Regions from separate parts of the Streptomyces sp. NPDC050658 genome, predicted to be linked through region 3. Evidence: riboswitches for the same ligand, from Rfam matches in the RefSeq annotation. Region 3 holds a riboswitch; each other region holds the start of a gene.

Region 1 (4,205 bases), on a different contig from region 3:
TACGCCATCTGCGATCTGCTCGGCGTCCCGCGCGAGGACCAGGACGACTTCCGTGACTGGGCGGGCATGATGATCCGGCACGGGGGAGGGCCCCGCGGCGGCGTCGCCCGCTCCGTGAAGAAGATGCGGGGCTATCTCGCCGAACTGATCCACCGCAAGCGTCTCGACCCCGGCGACGACCTCATCTCCGGCCTCATCCGCGCCTCCGACCACGGCGAGCACCTCACCGAGAACGAGGCCGCCGCGATGGCCTTCATCCTGCTCTTCGCCGGCTTCGAGACCACCGTCAATCTCATCGGGAACGGTACGTACGCTCTCCTCACCCACCCCGAGCAGCGCGCGCGGCTCCAGGACTCCCTGCGCGAGGGGGACACCGGGCTCCTGGAGACCGGCATCGAGGAACTCCTCCGCTTCGACGGACCCGTGGAGCTCGCCACCTGGCGGTTCGCCACCGAGCCGCTCACCATCGGCGGGCAGCACATCGACCGCGGCGACCCCGTTCTCGTCGTCCTCGCCGCCGCCGACCGCGACCCCGGGCGATTCGCCGAACCCGACACGCTCGACCTCTCCCGGCGCGACAACCAGCACCTCGGCTACGGCCATGGCATTCATTACTGCCTCGGCGCACCCCTCGCCCGCCTGGAGGGACAGACCGCGCTCGCGACCCTCCTCAGCCGCCTCCCTGACCTGCGTCTCGCGGCGGAACCTGATGATTTGCGGTGGCGTGGCGGGCTCATCATGCGCGGACTGCGCACGCTGCCCGTGGAGTTCACACCCGCACAGACGAGCAAAAAATAAGCGGAAGCAGAGCCCCCGACGGACCGCTCATCTGACGGTGCGTCAAGACTGTGACTTTCACGTGATCTCCGCTGCATCGACTTGTGACAAGCGTTCGACTGTCGCTAGGTTCACGACGACTCGGCATCCGCTGACGCAGGCGCCGCAGTCGTCGCAGCAGTCTCCTGAAAGGCAACCGCATGCTCTCCGGCAATGGCCGTCACCGACGTCCCCGCCAAGCCCCGGCCCTCATCGTCGCGGCAGGTGTCACCGGATCAGCCATCGCGATCCCGCTGCTCGGCGCCACCAGCGCGAGCGCCGCGGACACCGCCACGTGGGACAAGCTCGCCGAGTGCGAGAGCGGCGGCTCCTGGAGCCTGGACCCGGGCAACGGCTACTACGGCGGACTTCAGATGTCACAGGAGACCTGGGAGCAGTACGGCGGCCTCGACTACGCGCCCTACGCCGACCAGGCCAGCCGCTCGCAGCAGATAGCCGTCGCCGAGAAGGTCCTCGCCGACCAGGGTCCCGGCGCCTGGCCGAGCTGCGGCCTCATCGCCGGCCTCACCCAGCACGACGACCCGGCCGACGTCGACCCCGGCGCCCCGATCACCCCGGCGCCCTCCGAGACGACTCCGGGCTCCGACGACTCGACCGGCTCCACCGGCTCGGACGACAGCGCCGAGCCGGGCGACTCCGCCGAGCCCACGGACGAACCCTCCGAGAAGCCCGCCTCCGACGGTGACTCGCGAGACAAGAATCACGACGACTCGGGCAAGTCGGACGAGGGAGGCGAGGCAGGCGAGGGAGCCGAGGGCGCCGAGAAGGGCGACTCCGGCAAGTCCGGCGACTCCAAGGGCTCTGACGACTCCGGCGACTCCGACGGCGCCAGCGACTCCGACAAGTCCGGCCGGGACGACACCACTTCGCCCGACCCGACCGCCACGCCCTCCCGCCCCTCCGCCGGTGAAGGCGAGGGCTCCGGCCGGCACCGCGGCGACAGCGCCGCCGACGAGGACTCCGCGAGCGGCGACCGCGACGGCTCCGGACGGCACGCGTCGCGCGGCGGCGACCGCGCGAAGGACGGCGCCGACGGGACGTACACGGTCCGCTCCGGGGACAACCTCTGGGTCATCGCGGACGACCTCGGCATCGAGGGCGGCTGGACCGAGCTCTACGACGAGAACAAGAAGTCCGTCGGCTCCGACCCCGACCTCATCCTCCCTGGCCAGAGCCTCGATTTGGGCGAAAAGTAAGGGAAGTTGACGAAGAGTCGGCCAACCGCTTCGCGCTGAATGTCCAAGTTTGGCGGAAGTGAGAGATGGGTCTCAGAAGCCCTGATCGTCTTTGAAATTCGGCGGATCGCATGTCTACGGTCGTGACCGCTCGCCACAGCGGGCCCCGCCGGTCGGTACGCCTAGTCCTGCCAACGGCCGTTCGGGAACAGTCGTCGCGTCAAGCGCCGTAGGCAGGAGCGGGGGACCCAAGGTTTGCGCCGGGCCCGGCCGCACAGCAGCAGAACGAAGAGGCTGCCGAGCGGAGTTGGGACCGGCTGGGGGTTAAGTCGCACGCATGACGTGCGGCCGGGCAACTTCATCGGCCCGAACCCGACAGCTCACCTCGCAGGCGTCGGTGAGGGGATCTCTCATGCTGTTTTCCAGCAAGGGCAAGCACCGCCGCCCGTCCAAGGCCACCCGCGTCGCCACGCTGGCCGGCGTCACCGGTGCCGCGGTCGCCGCCCCGCTGATGGCCGCCGGCTCGGCCTCCGCCGCCACCGCCTCCGAGTGGGACGCCGTCGCCCAGTGCGAGGCGGGCGGCAACTGGTCGATCAACACCGGCAACGGCTACTACGGCGGCCTGCAGTTCTCGTCCTCCACGTGGGCCGCGTACGGCGGCACGAAGTACGCCGCCACCGCCGACCAGGCCTCCAAGGCCCAGCAGATCGAGATCGGCGAGAAGGTCCTCGCGGGCCAGGGCAAGGGCGCCTGGCCGTCCTGTGGCGTGAGCCTCTCGGGCACCGCGTACAACGGCGGCGGTGCGCAGGAGAGCGCCCCGCAGCAGCAGCCGGCCCAGCAGCCGCAGAGCCAGCCGAGCGCCCAGACCGAGGCGCCCAAGCAGCAGGCCGCCCCGAAGACCGAGTCCAAGAAGACCGTCGAGACCCCGACCGGCAAGAAGGTCAAGAAGGGCGACGGCGAGTACAAGGTCAAGAAGGGCGACACCCTCTCCAAGATCGCCGAGGAGCACGACGTCAAGGGCGGCTGGCACAAGGTGTACAAGCTGAACGGCGACATCATCGACAACGCGGACATGATCTACCCCGGCCAGCAGCTTCACCTCAGCTAAGAGCTGACGGATGACTGAGGGCCGACGGATCAGCTAAGAGCTGACGGAGCGGCGGCCGCGCCTCGGCGGAGGCGCGGCCCGCCCCACCCCCGTCCCCACGGGTCCACCCCGTCCCGGCGTGCGTATCCCCCGTACGCGCCGGGGCGGGGTTCTGTCTGTCCCTCCGCTTGTCCCTCCGCCGTTTTGTTCCGTTCGGAAACTTTTTGCTCTCGGTTTGTCCACAGGGCGGTCGCTCGGCTGGCTCTTGTCCGGGAGCCGGTTAGGCTCGTGTCCGCGAGGCCAACGCCCCGCGTACCGCGTCACATCCCAGAAGGAGATGCTCGTGCCGTCCATCGACGTCGTCGTAGCCCGGGAAATCCTGGACTCCCGAGGCAACCCCACGGTCGAGGTCGAGGTCGGCCTCGACGACGGCAGCACGGGTCGTGCCGCCGTTCCGTCCGGTGCCTCCACCGGTGCCTTCGAGGCCATCGAGCTTCGCGACGGTGACCCGAACCGCTACCAGGGCAAGGGTGTCGAGAAGGCCGTCCTCGCCGTCATCGAGCAGATCGGCCCGGAGCTCGTCGGCTACGACGCCACCGAGCAGCGCCTGATCGACCAGGCCATGTTCGACCTGGACGCCACCGACAACAAGGGCTCCCTCGGCGCCAACGCCATCCTCGGCGTCTCCCTCGCCGTCGCGCACGCCGCCTCCGAGGCCAGCGACCTGCCGCTGTTCCGCTACCTCGGCGGCCCGAACGCGCACCTGCTGCCCGTCCCGATGATGAACATCCTGAACGGTGGGTCGCACGCCGACTCCAACGTCGACATCCAGGAGTTCATGATCGCCCCGATCGGCGCGGAGTCCTTCTCCGAGGCGCTGCGCTGGGGCACCGAGGTCTACCACACCCTCAAGAAGGTCCTGAAGGACAAGGGTCTGTCGACCGGCCTCGGCGACGAGGGCGGCTTCGCCCCGAACCTGGACTCCAACCGCGCCGCGCTCGACCTCATCCTCGAGGCCATCAAGCAGGCCGGTTACGTCCCCGGCGAGCAGATCGCGCTCGCGCTCGACGTCGCCGCGTCCGAGTTCTACAAGGACGGCAAGTACG
Region 2 (4,205 bases), on a different contig from region 3:
ACCCGCACGCCCCGCTCGGTCTCCAGGTGCTTGCCCGCGCCCTCGGCCCGCGCGCTGTCGACCTGCGCGCCCGGCCGGTACTTGCCGGTGAGGAAGCCGGAGGCGAGCGAGTAGTACGGGACGGCGGCAAGGCCGGAGCGCGAGGCGACGTCCTGCAGCGAGCCCTCGTAGGTGTCGCGCGAGACCAGGTTGTAGTGCGGCTGGAGCGCCACATAGCGGGCGAGGCCCTCGCGGTCGGAGAAGTCGAGGGACTCCTGGAGGCGCTCGGCGGTCAGGTTGGACGCGGCGATGGCGCGCACCTTGCCGGAGTTCACCAGTTCGTCGAGCGCGCCGATGATCTCCTCGACGGGGACGCTCGGGTCGTCGAAGTGCGTGTAGTAGAGGTCTATGTAGTCGGTGCCGAGACGGCGCAGCGACTCCTCGGCACCGGACTTGATGGTGCTCGCGGACAGGCCCTTGTAGTCCGGGTGGGCGCCGACCTTGGTGGCGACGACGACATCGGAGCGATTGCCGCGCGCGCGGAGCCAGTTGCCGATGACGGTCTCGGACTCGCCGCCCTTGTTGCCCGGCGCCCAGGCCGAGTAGACGTCGGCGGTGTCGACGAAGTTGCCGCCCGCCGCGGTATAGGCGTCGAGCACGGCGAAGGACTGCGCCTCGTCGGCCGTCCAGCCGAAGACGTTGCCGCCCAGGGCGAGCGGGAAGACCTCGAGGTCGGAGGGGCCAAGCTTGCGTAGAGAAGTCATACGGGGCTCAACACGCCTACGGAGGCTGGCATTCCGTACAGCGGGATCCGAGTTCCGCACCGGCTCGGCTCGTGGGCATGCGAAGCCGGCAGCCCTGACGTCGGGGGGTTGCCGCCAGGACCGCCGGAGTTGATGGGGTGCCGCAGAGGGACCGGCCCTCAACCAGAGGGGATTCCTCAGAGGGACCGGCCCTCGGTCAGAGGCTTTTCCTCAGAGGGACTGACCCTTGCCCCGCAGCCACGCCGCCGGGTCGACCCCGGTGTCGTCGCCGCCGGGGTGGATCTCCAGGTGGAGGTGCGGCCCGGTGACATTGCCGGTGGCGCCCACGCGGCCGATGGTGTCGCCGGTGGTGACCTTCTGGCCGACGCTGACGCTCATCGAGGACTGGTGGTTGTACCAGATCTCCGTGCCGTCCTCGAGCTCCAGGATGGTGCGGTAGCCGTACGCCCCCGCCCAGCCGGCCTCCTTGATGGTGCCGGTGTGGATCGCCTTGAGGGGCGTACCCGTCGGCGCCGCGAAGTCGAGGCCGGTGTGGTAGCCGGAGGACCACATGGAGCCGGGCTGACCGAAGGTGCTGGTGAGCGTGTACGAAGCGAGGGGCAGGGTGTAGCTCTTGGCGAGCTTGGCCAGGCGCTCGGCCTCGGCCTTGCGCCGGGCCTCCTCTTCCGCCTTCTTCTTGGCGGCGGCCTTCGCGGCGGCGATCTTCTTCTCGGCCGCGGACTGCTCGGCGGCGGCCTGCGCGGCGGCCTTCTTGACGGCGGCTTCCTCGGCCGCCTTCTGGACCGCGTCGTCCGCCTGGTCCTGCTGGTTCTCGGCCTGCTCCATGATGCGGGCCCGCAGCGCCTCGCCCGCGCCCGTGGTGCCCTGCTGGGCCTCCTCGGCGCTGACGCCGGCGACGGAGAGCGGGGTGGCGCTCGCGACGCCCTCGCCGGAGGAGCCCGACTCGTCGGAGTCATCGGATATCAGCGAGCCCACGCCGGGAAGCGACTTGGCCTCCGGCAGCGAGTCCGTGACGGCCGAGATGTCCGGCATCTCGATGGAGACCGGGGGCTTGCCGCCCTGCGCGGTGGCGATGCCGCCCGCACCGACGGCGGCGATGACGCCCACGCCGAGCACGGTGGAGCTGCGGGCGAGTCCGCCGCCGCCCCTCTTGTGGACGCGGTGCCTGCCGCGGACGGGACGAATGGACTCCTCGGTGGGGTTCCACTCCTCCCAGGGCTCTTCGTCGTACGCACCGATCTCGTCGTCATTCGGTACGTAAACGGCTTGGGGGGCAGGCCGGTTGGACGCCACTGGGGCGCGCTCCTTTCCTTCCTTCTCGCCTACCGGGTTAGCTGACGGGTTCGGAGCAGGAAGGTCTCCTACGAACATCTGGCACGGATGCACAGATGCCCGATTCACCCCAATTGGTGGTTCCCCGGCTCCCTTTCGGGATTAGGCGCGTGCGCACGGAGCCGCCTCGAGTGACGGCTGGGACGACCGCGCTGCGTTATCGAACGTTAATAGACAGCGGTGCCGTATTCCAAGCCGTTCCGACTGATCGTTAACGCCTTTGGCCTGTACTTAACGGGACACCGAGGGCCGGAACGGGGCGAGTTGGCCGCACTTTTTCGCCCACCGGACCTTCACATCTCCTTGACAGTACGTCAGTTGTTATGCGGAGTGGTGTCTTTCAGTCACGGCCCGTGACATCGTCCCCAGGGCCCGGCCCGGCGTCCGGCGCCTCCGGCCGCCGAACCGCGAGCAGCGCCATGTCGTCGGTCCCGCCGCCGCCCGTGTGCCGGCGCACCTCCTCGACGAGCGTCGCGAGGAGTACGTCCGGTCCGTGCGGGCCGGGGAAGATCCGGCCGCCGAGCCGGGCCGCCGGGTTGTAGAACTCGCCGCGGATGTCCCGCGCCTCCGAGAGCCCGTCGGTGTAGAGCAGCAGCATCGCCCCCGGCGGGAACTCCGCCTCGTCGGCACGGTCCGGCCAGGCCCCCAGGTCACCCATCCCCAGCGGCAGCGCGGGCTCCCCCGGCGACAGCACGCACAGCCGTCCGTCACCGCGCAGGAGCAGCGGCTCGGGATGGCCCCGGTTGACGATGCGGATGACTCCGTCGCCGTGCGGGATCTCCGCGATGACGGCCGTGGTGAACCCCTCGAACGCGTCGAGTCCCTCGCGCCGCGTGCCCTCCCGCGCGAGCGCCCGCTCCAGCCGCTGTGCCACCGCCTCCAGCGTCGCCTCCTGCTCGGCCGCCTCGCGGAAGGCCCCGATGACCACGGCGACGGCGGCCACCGCGCCCATCCCCTTGCCGCGTACGTCGCCGACGATCAGCCGTACGCCGTGCGGGGTGTCCTGGACGGCGTACAGATCTCCCCCGATGAAGGCGTCGGCCTCCGCGGCCTCGTAGCGGGCGGCGACGTCGAGCCCTCCGATCCGGTGGTCGGGCTGCGGCAGGACGGCGCGCTGGGCGGTCTCGGAGATGGAACGGGCGGAGGCCAGCTGCTCGTCGCTTCTGCGTACGACACGGTTGATGAGGACGGCCAGCACGGCGACGGTCACCACGGTGAGCAGCTCGGTGACGGCCTCCACGTCGGTCGTGGTGCTGTTGCCGAAGTGCAGGGTGAGCACGGCGGCGCAGGAGGCGGCCCCGATGAGGCTGGTGCTGTGCAGCGAGTAGAAGGGGGCGGCGATCAGCGGGGCGGCGGTGAAGAGGGGAGCCGCGGTGAACTCCGGGGGCGTCGAGACGTCGTACACGACCCCGATGACGAGCAGCAGCCACGGCAGGAGCCGCACCAGGGCCCGCTCGTGCCGGACGTCGGGGCCTTCCCTCGGACGTCCTTCTCGCTGCCCCACCGCTGTCTCCCGCCGAAGTCCGCGCCCGGGACCAGCCCCATGACCGCACCTGTCCAGGCTTCCCGGAGCGGCGGCGGGCGGCGAGCGGTGTGGGCCGATCGGATGAAACGTGGGGGATACGGGAGAACGCCGAAGGCCCGGATCCAAGATCTGGATCCGGGCCTTCGGTCTTTAGTAGCGGGGACAGGATTTGAACCTGCGACCTCTGGGTTATGAGCCCAGCGAGCTACCGAGCTGCTCCACCCCGCGCCGTTGAAATGAACAGTACGCCATGTGGCGGGGTAAAAGCGAACCGGTTAACCGGCAGGGGCGCGGCTCACGCGTTCTGGGCATGCGTAAGGGTCTCCCAGGCCACGAACAGATCGTCCGTGCCCTCGGGCCGCCGCCGCTCCGTGAACTTCTCCGTCTCCGGAAGATCCAGCTTCAGCCGCTGCCCCAGGTGATTGAGCCCGACCTCGGTGTCGGGCCCCATGTCGCGCTGCACTTTCCCGCCGCACAGCCATTTCGGTGCCTTCGCGCCCAGCTGGTACTTGGAGTGGAATTCGAGCGCGGCCCGCAGCCGCTCCTTGACCTCGCCGTACAGGTCGACGCCCTGGTGCCAGGCGGTCTCCGCGATGTGCGCGGTG
Region 3 (4,205 bases):
GCTTCTCCGTCTTGCGGGCCGCCTCGTCCCGCAGCTCGCCCAGGGACTCCTCCGCCTTGTCGGCCTTCTCCTTGGCGCCGTTGTACTTCTCGGTGGCGACCTCCGCCTCGCGGTAGAGCGCGTCGACCTTGTTCTTCACCTCGGCCGGGCTGAGCCGGGGCTCCGCGTGGCCCGTGCCGTCGAAGGCGGTCGCCGTCGCGGCCCCGGCAAGGGCGATGGTGGCGGCGGTACGGGCCGTATGGCCACTGAGTGAGCGCCGGCTGGGCTTGCGGTGCGCTGCCACGGGTGCTCCTTAGGGTCCGGCGGCGGCCCGCACAGGGGGAACAGGCCGCCGCCGGCTTCTCGGCGGTGGTGGCCGACTGCCGCCCCTGGTCCGGACGGCGGTGGGGAGCCGGTCACCTGACGAAGGACGCTAAACCTGGCCGTCACGGCTTGGTGACGGGATGCACTCAACTGACGGAAGTGCGCCGACCGGTGACCGTATGTGACTGCGCGTACCGCCGGGACGCGCCCCCTTCGAACGGGCCCGTGACCGATGCGGCGCTTGTGGCCCGCCCGGTGGCAGTGGGGTGGTACGGAGGGGCGGGAGGGCCCCGGCTAGGCTCCGGAACCATGGACGTACTCACCCATGTCTTCGTCGGCCTGCACATCATCGGCATCGCTTCCCTGCTGGGCGGCTTCCTCACCCAGATGAAGCAGATGGGCCAGGGCACGGCCCGTTTCACCCCGGCGATGCTGCACGGCGCGCTGACCATGCTGGTCACGGGCGTGATCCTGGTGGGCCTCAATCAGGCGGACGACAACCCGGTCAACAACCTCAAGATCGGCATCAAGATGGCCGTGCTGATCGTGATCCTCGCGCTGGTCTATGTGAAGCGGGACGAGGAGAAGGTCGACAAGGGCATGTTCGGGGCGGTGGGCCTGCTGACGGTCGTGAACATCTTCATCGCGGTGCTCTGGACCTGAGCCGACCGCAGAAGACTTGAGCCGGTCCGCAGAAGACCTGAGCCGACCGCAGAAAACGGCCTCCACGCACGCGTGGAGGCCGTTTTCGTGTGTGACGGTTACGCCGGCCGCACCACGCTGTGGATCGGCATGTAGTAGATCGACTCGACGCGGACGTTCGTGCCCGGCTTCGGGGCGTGGATCATCTTGCCGTCGCCGATGTAGATCCCGACGTGGCTGATGTCGTCGTAGAAGAAGACCAGGTCGCCCGGCTTGGCGTCGGCCGTCTTCACCGTCGTGCCGACCTTCACCTGGTCCCACGTCGTACGCGGCAGGTCGATCCCGGCGGCCTTCCACGCGTCCTGGGTGAGCCCGGAGCAGTCGTAGGAGTCGGGGCCCGTCGCGCCCCACACGTACGGCTTGCCGATTTGCGCCTCCGCGAAGTCGATGACCTTCGCGGCCTTCGTCGCGTAGCCGCTGTCGGCGTCCCCAGAACCGGTGCCGGAGCCGGTGTCCGGGGTCTCCGTGCTGTCGCCGGTCCCGTCGGTCCCGTCGTTCTGCTGCTCTTCCTCGCGCTCCTTCTGGGCGGCCTCCTCGGCCGCCTTGCGCTTGGCCTCCGCCTCGGCCTCGGCCTTCTGCTTGGCCGCCAGCTCCGCGGCCTTGCGCTTGGCCTCTTCTTCCTTCTTCTTCTCGATCGCCGCGAGCCGCGCCTTCTCCTCGGCGGTCAGCTCCGAGAGCAGCGTCCGCGCCTTGGTCAGCTTCTCCTGGACGGCGGCCTTGCTCGTCTTCAGGTCGTCCCGGGAATCGCTCAGCGTCTCCAGGGACTTGGCGGCCTTCGTACGCTGCTTCGTCGCCGACGCCTGCTGCGTCTGGTAGTCGTCGACGGCCTTCTTCTGGCGCTCGGTCAGCCGGTCCGAGAGATGGTTCTGGTCGAAGTACCCCTGCGGGTCCTCGGCGAGCATCATCGTGGCGGTCTCGGAGACGGCGCCGGTGCGGTACTGGGCAGCGGCGAACGAGCCGAGTTCCTGGCGGGCCTCGTTCAGCTTGTCCGTGCGCTTGGCCACGTCGTCCAGGAGCGTGTCGACCTTCTTGCGCTGCTTCTCGGTGCGCTCCTTGGCCGAGTTGTACTTCTGGGTGGCCACGCCGGCCTGGTGGTAGAGGTCGTCGACCTTCTTCTGGACCTCTTCGAGGCTGGGCTTCTGCGGCGCGGAGGGGGCAGCGTTCGCGCTCTGCGACAGGAGGGCCACGGAGGTGAGGGCCGCCGTCGTGATGCCGATGGCGGGAGTGGTGCGTATTCCGGCAATGCGGGTCCGCGGCTTGCGGTGCGACGCCAAGGGAGGCGACTCCTTCCGTAGACCGCCTACCGGGTTAGCTGTCGGGTTCGGGCGGGTGGTTCGGAAGGTTGCCCTACAGTCCCGTACTACGTACGGGACCGATTCACCCCAAGGTCATGGTGGGTCCCCGGCTCCGAGGTGATCGGACTCGGCGGAGGCCACCCGTTCCCGGCGGGGTTCGCCGGTGGGAGTACGAGCAGCCCGCGGAGCACGCTAGCCAACTCGTGTGGCTCATGTGAAGGTTGATGTGCGATATGCCCGATACATTTTCGTGACTTTACGAAGCTCTTGACGCGGGCACGTCGTGTCGTAGCGGAGTGTCACCGTCCGCGGGCGGGGTGTAGGCGGGGTTCGTGGCCGGAACCCGGGGCGGGTTGTCAGTGGGGCGGCCTAGACTCGGGAGGCGATGAGCAGCCTCTTTGATGACAGCTTCCTGGCGGACCTCCAGCCCTCGCGGGCATCGGAGGAGGAGCCCCCGCCGCCGCCCGAGGACAGCGCTCCGGAGCCCATTCCGGATGATCTGTTCGACGGGGAGTTCGACGCGCCCGCACCCCGGGACGCGCATTACCGGGACGGCGCCCCCCGACCGGTGATCGACCCGGCGGCGCTGATCTTCGGGCTGAACGAGAACCAGCGGGCGGCCGTCCTGCACGCCGACTCCCCGCTGCTCATCGTGGCCGGTGCCGGCTCAGGAAAGACCCGCGTCCTCACCCACCGCATCGCGTACCTGCTGGCCGCGAGGAACGTGCATCCGGGACAGATCCTGGCGATCACGTTCACGAACAAGGCCGCGGGCGAGATGAAGGAGCGCGTCGAGCAACTCGTCGGGCCGCGCGCCAACGCGATGTGGGTGTCGACCTTCCACAGCGCGTGCGTCCGCATACTGCGCCGCGAGGCGAAGACGATCGGGATGACCTCCTCCTTCTCGATCTATGACGCCGCGGACTCCAAGCGGCTGATGGCCCTGGTCTGCCGCGACCTGGACATCGACCCGAAGAAGTTCCCGCCGAAGTCCTTCAGCGCCAAGATCTCGAACCTGAAGAACGAGCTGATCGACGAGGAGACCTTCGCGGGTCAGGCCGCCGACGGCTTCGAGAAGACCCTCGCCCAGGCGTACGCGATGTACCAGTCGCGCCTGCGCGAGGCGAACGCGCTGGACTTCGACGACCTGATCATGACGACGGTCAACATGTTCCGCGCGTTCCCGGACGTCGCCGAGCACTACAGGCGCCGCTTCCGCCACGTGATGGTCGACGAGTACCAGGACACCAACCACGCGCAGTACGCCCTGGTGCGCGAGCTGGTCGGTCCCTCCGGAGGCGAGGGCGACGACCCCGCCGAGCTCTGTGTCGTGGGTGACGCGGACCAGTCGATCTACGCCTTCCGGGGCGCCACGATCCGCAACATCCTCCAGTTCGAGGAGGACTACCCGGACGCGACCACGATCCTCCTGGAGCAGAACTACCGCTCCACCCAGACGATCCTGACGGCGGCCAACGCCGTGATCGAGCGCAACGAGAGCCGCCGCCCCAAGAACCTGTGGACCAACGCGGGCGCGGGCTCGCGCATCACCGGCTATGTCGCCGACACCGAGCACGACGAGGCGCAGTTCGTCGCCGACGAGATCGACCGGCTCACCGACGCGGGCGAGGCGAAGGCCGGCGACGTGGCGATCTTCTACCGGACGAACGCGCAGTCGCGTGTCTTCGAAGAGATCTTCATCCGCGTCGGCCTGCCCTACAAGGTCGTCGGCGGCGTCCGCTTCTACGAGCGCAAGGAGGTCCGGGACGTCCTCGCGTATCTGCGCGTGCTCGCCAACCCGGAGGACTCCGTCCCGCTGCGCCGCATTCTCAACGTACCCAAGAGGGGCATCGGCGACCGCGCGGAGGCGATGATCGACGCGCTCTCGCAGCGCGAGAAGATCTC
Region 4 (4,205 bases), on a different contig from region 3:
CCGCTGCGGCGCCACGTTGGACGCACACGCCGACCACCCCGGCGTCCGGGTGTCCCTCGAAGTCCCGGTCTCCCGGCTCCCCAAGGCGCTCGGCCTGCTCGCCGACGCCCTGCGGGCCCCCGCCTTCGCGGACAGCGAGATCGAGCGCCTCGTGGCCAACCGCCTGGACGAGATCCCGCACGAGGCCGCCAACCCGGCGCGCCGCGCTGCCAAGGAGCTCTCCAGGCAGCTCTTCCCGGCCACCTCGCGCATGTCGCGCCCCCGCCAGGGCACCGAGGAGACGGTCACGGCCATCGACTCGGCCGCGGTGCGCGCCTTCTACGAGAAGCACGTCCGTCCCGCCACGGCGACCGTCGTCGTCGTGGGCGACCTGACCGGCACCGATCTGGACGCCGTCCTCGCCGACACCCTCGGCGCCTGGACGGGCGGCACGGCCGAGCCGCGTCCGGTGCCGCCGGTGACCGCCGACGACACCGGGCGCGTCGTCATCGTGGACCGCCCCGGAGCCGTCCAGACGCAGCTCCTGATCGGCCGTATCGGCGCCGACCGGCACGACCGCGTCTGGCCCGCCCAGGTCCTCGGGACGTACTGCCTGGGCGGCACCCTCACCTCCCGTCTGGACCGCGTCCTGCGCGAGGAGAAGGGATACACCTACGGTGTACGGGCGTTCGCGCAGGTGCTGCGCTCCGCCCCGGACGGCACCGGCGCCGCGATGCTCGCCATCAGCGGCTCCGTGGACACCGAGTCGACGGGCCCGGCCCTCGGCGACCTGTGGAAGGTGCTGCGCACTCTCGCCGCCGAAGGCCTCACGGACGCCGAGCGCGACGTGGCCGTGCAGAACCTGGTGGGCGTGGCCCCGCTCAAGTTCGAGATGGCGGCGTCCGTCGCGGCCACCCTCGCCGACCAGGTCGAGCAGCACCTGCCGGACGACTTCCAGGCGCAGCTGTACCGGCAGTTGGCCGCGACCGGCACCGTGGAGGCCACCGCCGCCGTCGTGAACGCCTTCCCGGGCGACCGGCTCGTGACGATCCTCGTCGGCGACGCGGCGCGGATCGAGGAGCCCGTCAAGGCGCTCGGCATCGGCGAAGTGAGTGTGGTCACGGGCTGAGTTCCGGCACGGACCGGTGCCGGTAGGGGCTGAGTGACAGTCAGGACATAACGGGACCCCAGTGGCGAGAATTGGCCACTGGGGTCCTCATATGTCCGAATTGACATGGAGGTTACGTGTCTGACCTGTGGCGTGCGCTACAAAACCTCTGATCCGTTTGGCGATGGAAAGACGCCCCGCTTAGCGTCTGGTCCGACTGTTCGTCATGCAGTACGCCGCACCCGCGGCACCGGACAGTCATCGCCGAGTCCCCGTACGGCGCGAGCCAGGGGAGCCGGGGACCCACATGTCCCCTGGGGTGAATCGGGCACCTTGCCGCCAGGCGAGGAACCCGTAGGAGACCTTCCTGCTCCGAACCCGTCAGCTAACCCGGTAGGCGAGAGGGAAGGAAAGGACCAGCCGCTTCATGGCGTTCACCCGTGCCACCGGGAAGCACCGTCGCCCGAGCCGCCTCACGCGTACCACCGCGAACGTGGCGGGCGTCGCAGCCCTCACCACCACCGGTGTCATCGGAGGCCTGGCCGCTCCGGCGCTCGCCGCCGACGACGCGGCGGTCGAGGCCACCGGCCTGACCCAGGCCATCTCCGTGGGCGACTCGCTCGCCGCGAGCATCGACGCGCAGGCCGCCGCCCAGCAGCAGGCCGCCGACGACGCCGCTGCCGCCAAGAAGGCCGAAGAGGCCGCCAAGAAGAAGGCCGCCGAGGCCAAGCGCAAGGCGGAGGCCGAGGCGAAGGCGAAGGCCAAGAAGGAGCGCGAGGCCAAGGAGCGCGCCGCCCGCGAGGCCGAGCGCAAGCGCCTGAACAGCTACGTCTCCCCGATCACCGGCTCGTACGTCTCCACGGGCTACCAGACCGGCGGCGCCATGTGGTCCTCCGGCAGCCACACCGGCGTCGACTTCCACGCCGCGTCCGGCACCACGGTCCACGCGGTCGGCTCCGGCACCGTCGTCGAGGCCGGCTGGGGCGGCGCCTACGGCAACAACGTGGTCATCAAGATGAACGACGGCACGTACACCCAGTACGGCCACATGTCGTCCCTCAGCGTCACCGTCGGCCAGGCCGTCACGCCGGGCCAGCAGATCGGCCTCTCCGGCTCCACGGGCAACTCCAGCGGCCCGCACCTGCACTTCGAGGCCCGCACCGGCGAGGACTACGGCTCGGACATCGACCCGGTCGCCTACCTCCGGTCGCACGGCGTCAACGTCTGATCTCATTCTCCGAAAGCCCCGGCTCGTCACGAGCCGGGGCTTTCGCCGTTCCGGTCTTCCGGCACTTCCGGTCTTCCGGCCCTCCAGCCCTGCCTTTGGCCAAAAAATATCCATGGATTCCGGCCCGCCGTCGGAAATTCTGTCACTCTGCAATAGAGTCACTGAACGAGCGTCAATCGACCGCGTTTCGTGGGGATTAAGGCGGAGGTCAGTCATGCGCATTCCCGCGCACTCGGTATGCACGGCCATTCGGGACGACATCGTCTCCGGTGTCTACGAACGGGGCGGCCGGCTCACCGAGGAACTGCTCGCGCGCCGCTACGGAGTCTCCCGCGTCCCGGTGCGCGAGGCGCTGCGCACCCTGGAGGCCGAGGGGTTCGTCGTCACGCGCAGGCACGCGGGCGCGTGCGTCGCGGAGCCGACCGAGCAGGAGGCCGCCGACCTCCTGGAGATCCGCATGCTCCTGGAGCCGCTCGCCGCGGCTCGCGCCGCCCAGCGCCGCACGGACGCCCATCTCAAGGTCCTGCGCGGTCTCGTCAGGCTCGGCCAGGAGCGCTCGCGGCGCGGCGGGAGCGAGGATCTGCGCTCGCTGGGCGGCTGGTTCCACGAGACGCTCGCCCAGTCCTCCGGCAGCCCGGGCCTGACCGCCCTGCTCACCCAGCTCCGGCACAAGATCGCCTGGATGTACGTCGTCGCATCGCCCGCTCTGCCCGCGGAGTCCTGGGCGGAACACGCCGGGATCGTCGACGCGGTCGCCCGCGGGGACGCGGAACGGGCCAGGGCGCTCACCGCGCAGCACACGGAACGGGCGACGGCGGCGCACCGGCTGCGATTTCCGCCGCGGGCGGGCGTGAGGGATTCGCAACATGCCGTAAACACGGTGAGCCTTCAGACTTAACGAGGGCGCCGTATACAAAGAGGTGTCAATTGGGCGGCTAATTCCGCTGCCCTGATTTCGCGACCTTTGGCTGCGCGCGGCCGGGATTTCCCGTGAAGGGCGTCCGGGCTTTCTTGCGAATGCACGGAAGGGCCCGCCCCCTTTTACGGGGCGGGCCCTTCCGCGTGCGCGTACGGCAGTCGTCGTCAGACGGTCTCGGGGAGTTCCTCGAGGCCGTCCGCGACCAGCTTCGCCAGGCGGTCGAGGGCGGCGTCCGCACCCTCGGCGTCGGAGGCGAGCACGATCTCCTCGCCGCCCTGCGCACCGAGGCCGAGCACCGCGAGCATGGAAGCGGCGTTGACGGGGTTGCCGTCAGCCTTGGCGATCGTCACGGGGACGCCGGCGGCGGTGGCCGCGCGGACGAAGATGGAGGCGGGTCGGGCGTGGAGGCCCTCGGCCCAGCCGACGTTGACGCGGCGCTCAGCCATGTGTTGCTGCCCTTCCAGGTGTCTCACAGTTGTCTAGACCAGTCTCTCATGCCGTCGCGAGTGCTCCGCCGGCCGCAGGTCCGTCTCCCGTCGACGGTACCCGGCCAAGACGGCCGCGCGACCCGTACGCTTGCCCCATGCAGACCCCGTCGGACCGGCACGCATACCCCGCCCACTGGGAGGCCGACGTCGTGCTGCGAGACGGGGGAACGGCCCGGATCAGGCCCATCACGGCCGAGGACGCGGACCGTCTGGTCAGCTTCTACGAGCAGGTCTCGGACGAGTCGAAGTACTACCGCTTCTTCGCCCCCTACCCCCGCCTGTCCGCCAAGGACGTGCACCGCTTCACCCATCACGACCACGTGGACCGGGTGGGACTCGCGGCCACGGTGGGCGGCGAGTTCATCGCCACCGTGCGCTTCGACCGCATCGACGAACGCGGCATGTCCGCGAGCGCGCCCGCCGACGAGGCGGAGGTCGCCTTCCTCGTGCAGGACGCCCACCAGGGCAGGGGAGTGGCCTCCA

What was found. A riboswitch is a leader RNA that binds a small molecule or an ion and turns the genes downstream of it on or off. The one in region 3 is predicted to bind cyclic di-AMP.
Region 1: another riboswitch for cyclic di-AMP. It lies ahead of ACIBKX_RS35945 (transglycosylase family protein); the one in region 3 lies ahead of ACIBKX_RS12360 (NlpC/P60 family protein).
Region 2: another riboswitch for cyclic di-AMP. It lies ahead of ACIBKX_RS21320 (M23 family metallopeptidase); the one in region 3 lies ahead of ACIBKX_RS12360 (NlpC/P60 family protein).
Region 4: another riboswitch for cyclic di-AMP. It lies ahead of ACIBKX_RS30625 (M23 family metallopeptidase); the one in region 3 lies ahead of ACIBKX_RS12360 (NlpC/P60 family protein).

Annotation. Positions count from the first base shown of each region.
Region 1 is NZ_JBITGM010000014.1:113,866-118,070, reverse strand. Features, by position in the region: gene ACIBKX_RS35955 (cytochrome P450) at 1-798, shown strand, start outside; gene ACIBKX_RS35950 (transglycosylase family protein) at 978-2,033, shown strand; cyclic di-AMP (ydaO/yuaA leader) riboswitch at 2,228-2,421, shown strand; gene ACIBKX_RS35945 (transglycosylase family protein) at 2,425-3,120, shown strand; gene eno (phosphopyruvate hydratase) at 3,443-4,205, shown strand, end outside.
Region 2 is NZ_JBITGM010000006.1:20,673-24,877, forward strand. Features, by position in the region: gene ACIBKX_RS21315 (aldo/keto reductase) at 1-743, opposite strand, end outside; gene ACIBKX_RS21320 (M23 family metallopeptidase) at 954-2,036, opposite strand; cyclic di-AMP (ydaO/yuaA leader) riboswitch at 2,048-2,194, opposite strand; gene ACIBKX_RS21325 (PP2C family protein-serine/threonine phosphatase) at 2,416-3,579, opposite strand; tRNA gene ACIBKX_RS21330 (tRNA-Met) at 3,755-3,828, opposite strand; gene ACIBKX_RS21335 (alginate lyase family protein) at 3,896-4,205, opposite strand, start outside.
Region 3 is NZ_JBITGM010000003.1:182,099-186,303, reverse strand. Features, by position in the region: gene ACIBKX_RS12370 (NlpC/P60 family protein) at 1-283, opposite strand, end outside; gene ACIBKX_RS12365 (hypothetical protein) at 613-966, shown strand; gene ACIBKX_RS12360 (NlpC/P60 family protein) at 1,065-2,279, opposite strand; cyclic di-AMP (ydaO/yuaA leader) riboswitch at 2,287-2,443, opposite strand; gene pcrA (DNA helicase PcrA) at 2,686-4,205, shown strand, end outside.
Region 4 is NZ_JBITGM010000010.1:221,648-225,852, reverse strand. Features, by position in the region: gene ACIBKX_RS30630 (pitrilysin family protein) at 1-1,108, shown strand, start outside; cyclic di-AMP (ydaO/yuaA leader) riboswitch at 1,340-1,502, shown strand; gene ACIBKX_RS30625 (M23 family metallopeptidase) at 1,515-2,315, shown strand; gene ACIBKX_RS30620 (GntR family transcriptional regulator) at 2,530-3,213, shown strand; gene ACIBKX_RS30615 (HPr family phosphocarrier protein) at 3,399-3,680, opposite strand; gene ACIBKX_RS30610 (GNAT family N-acetyltransferase) at 3,818-4,205, shown strand, end outside.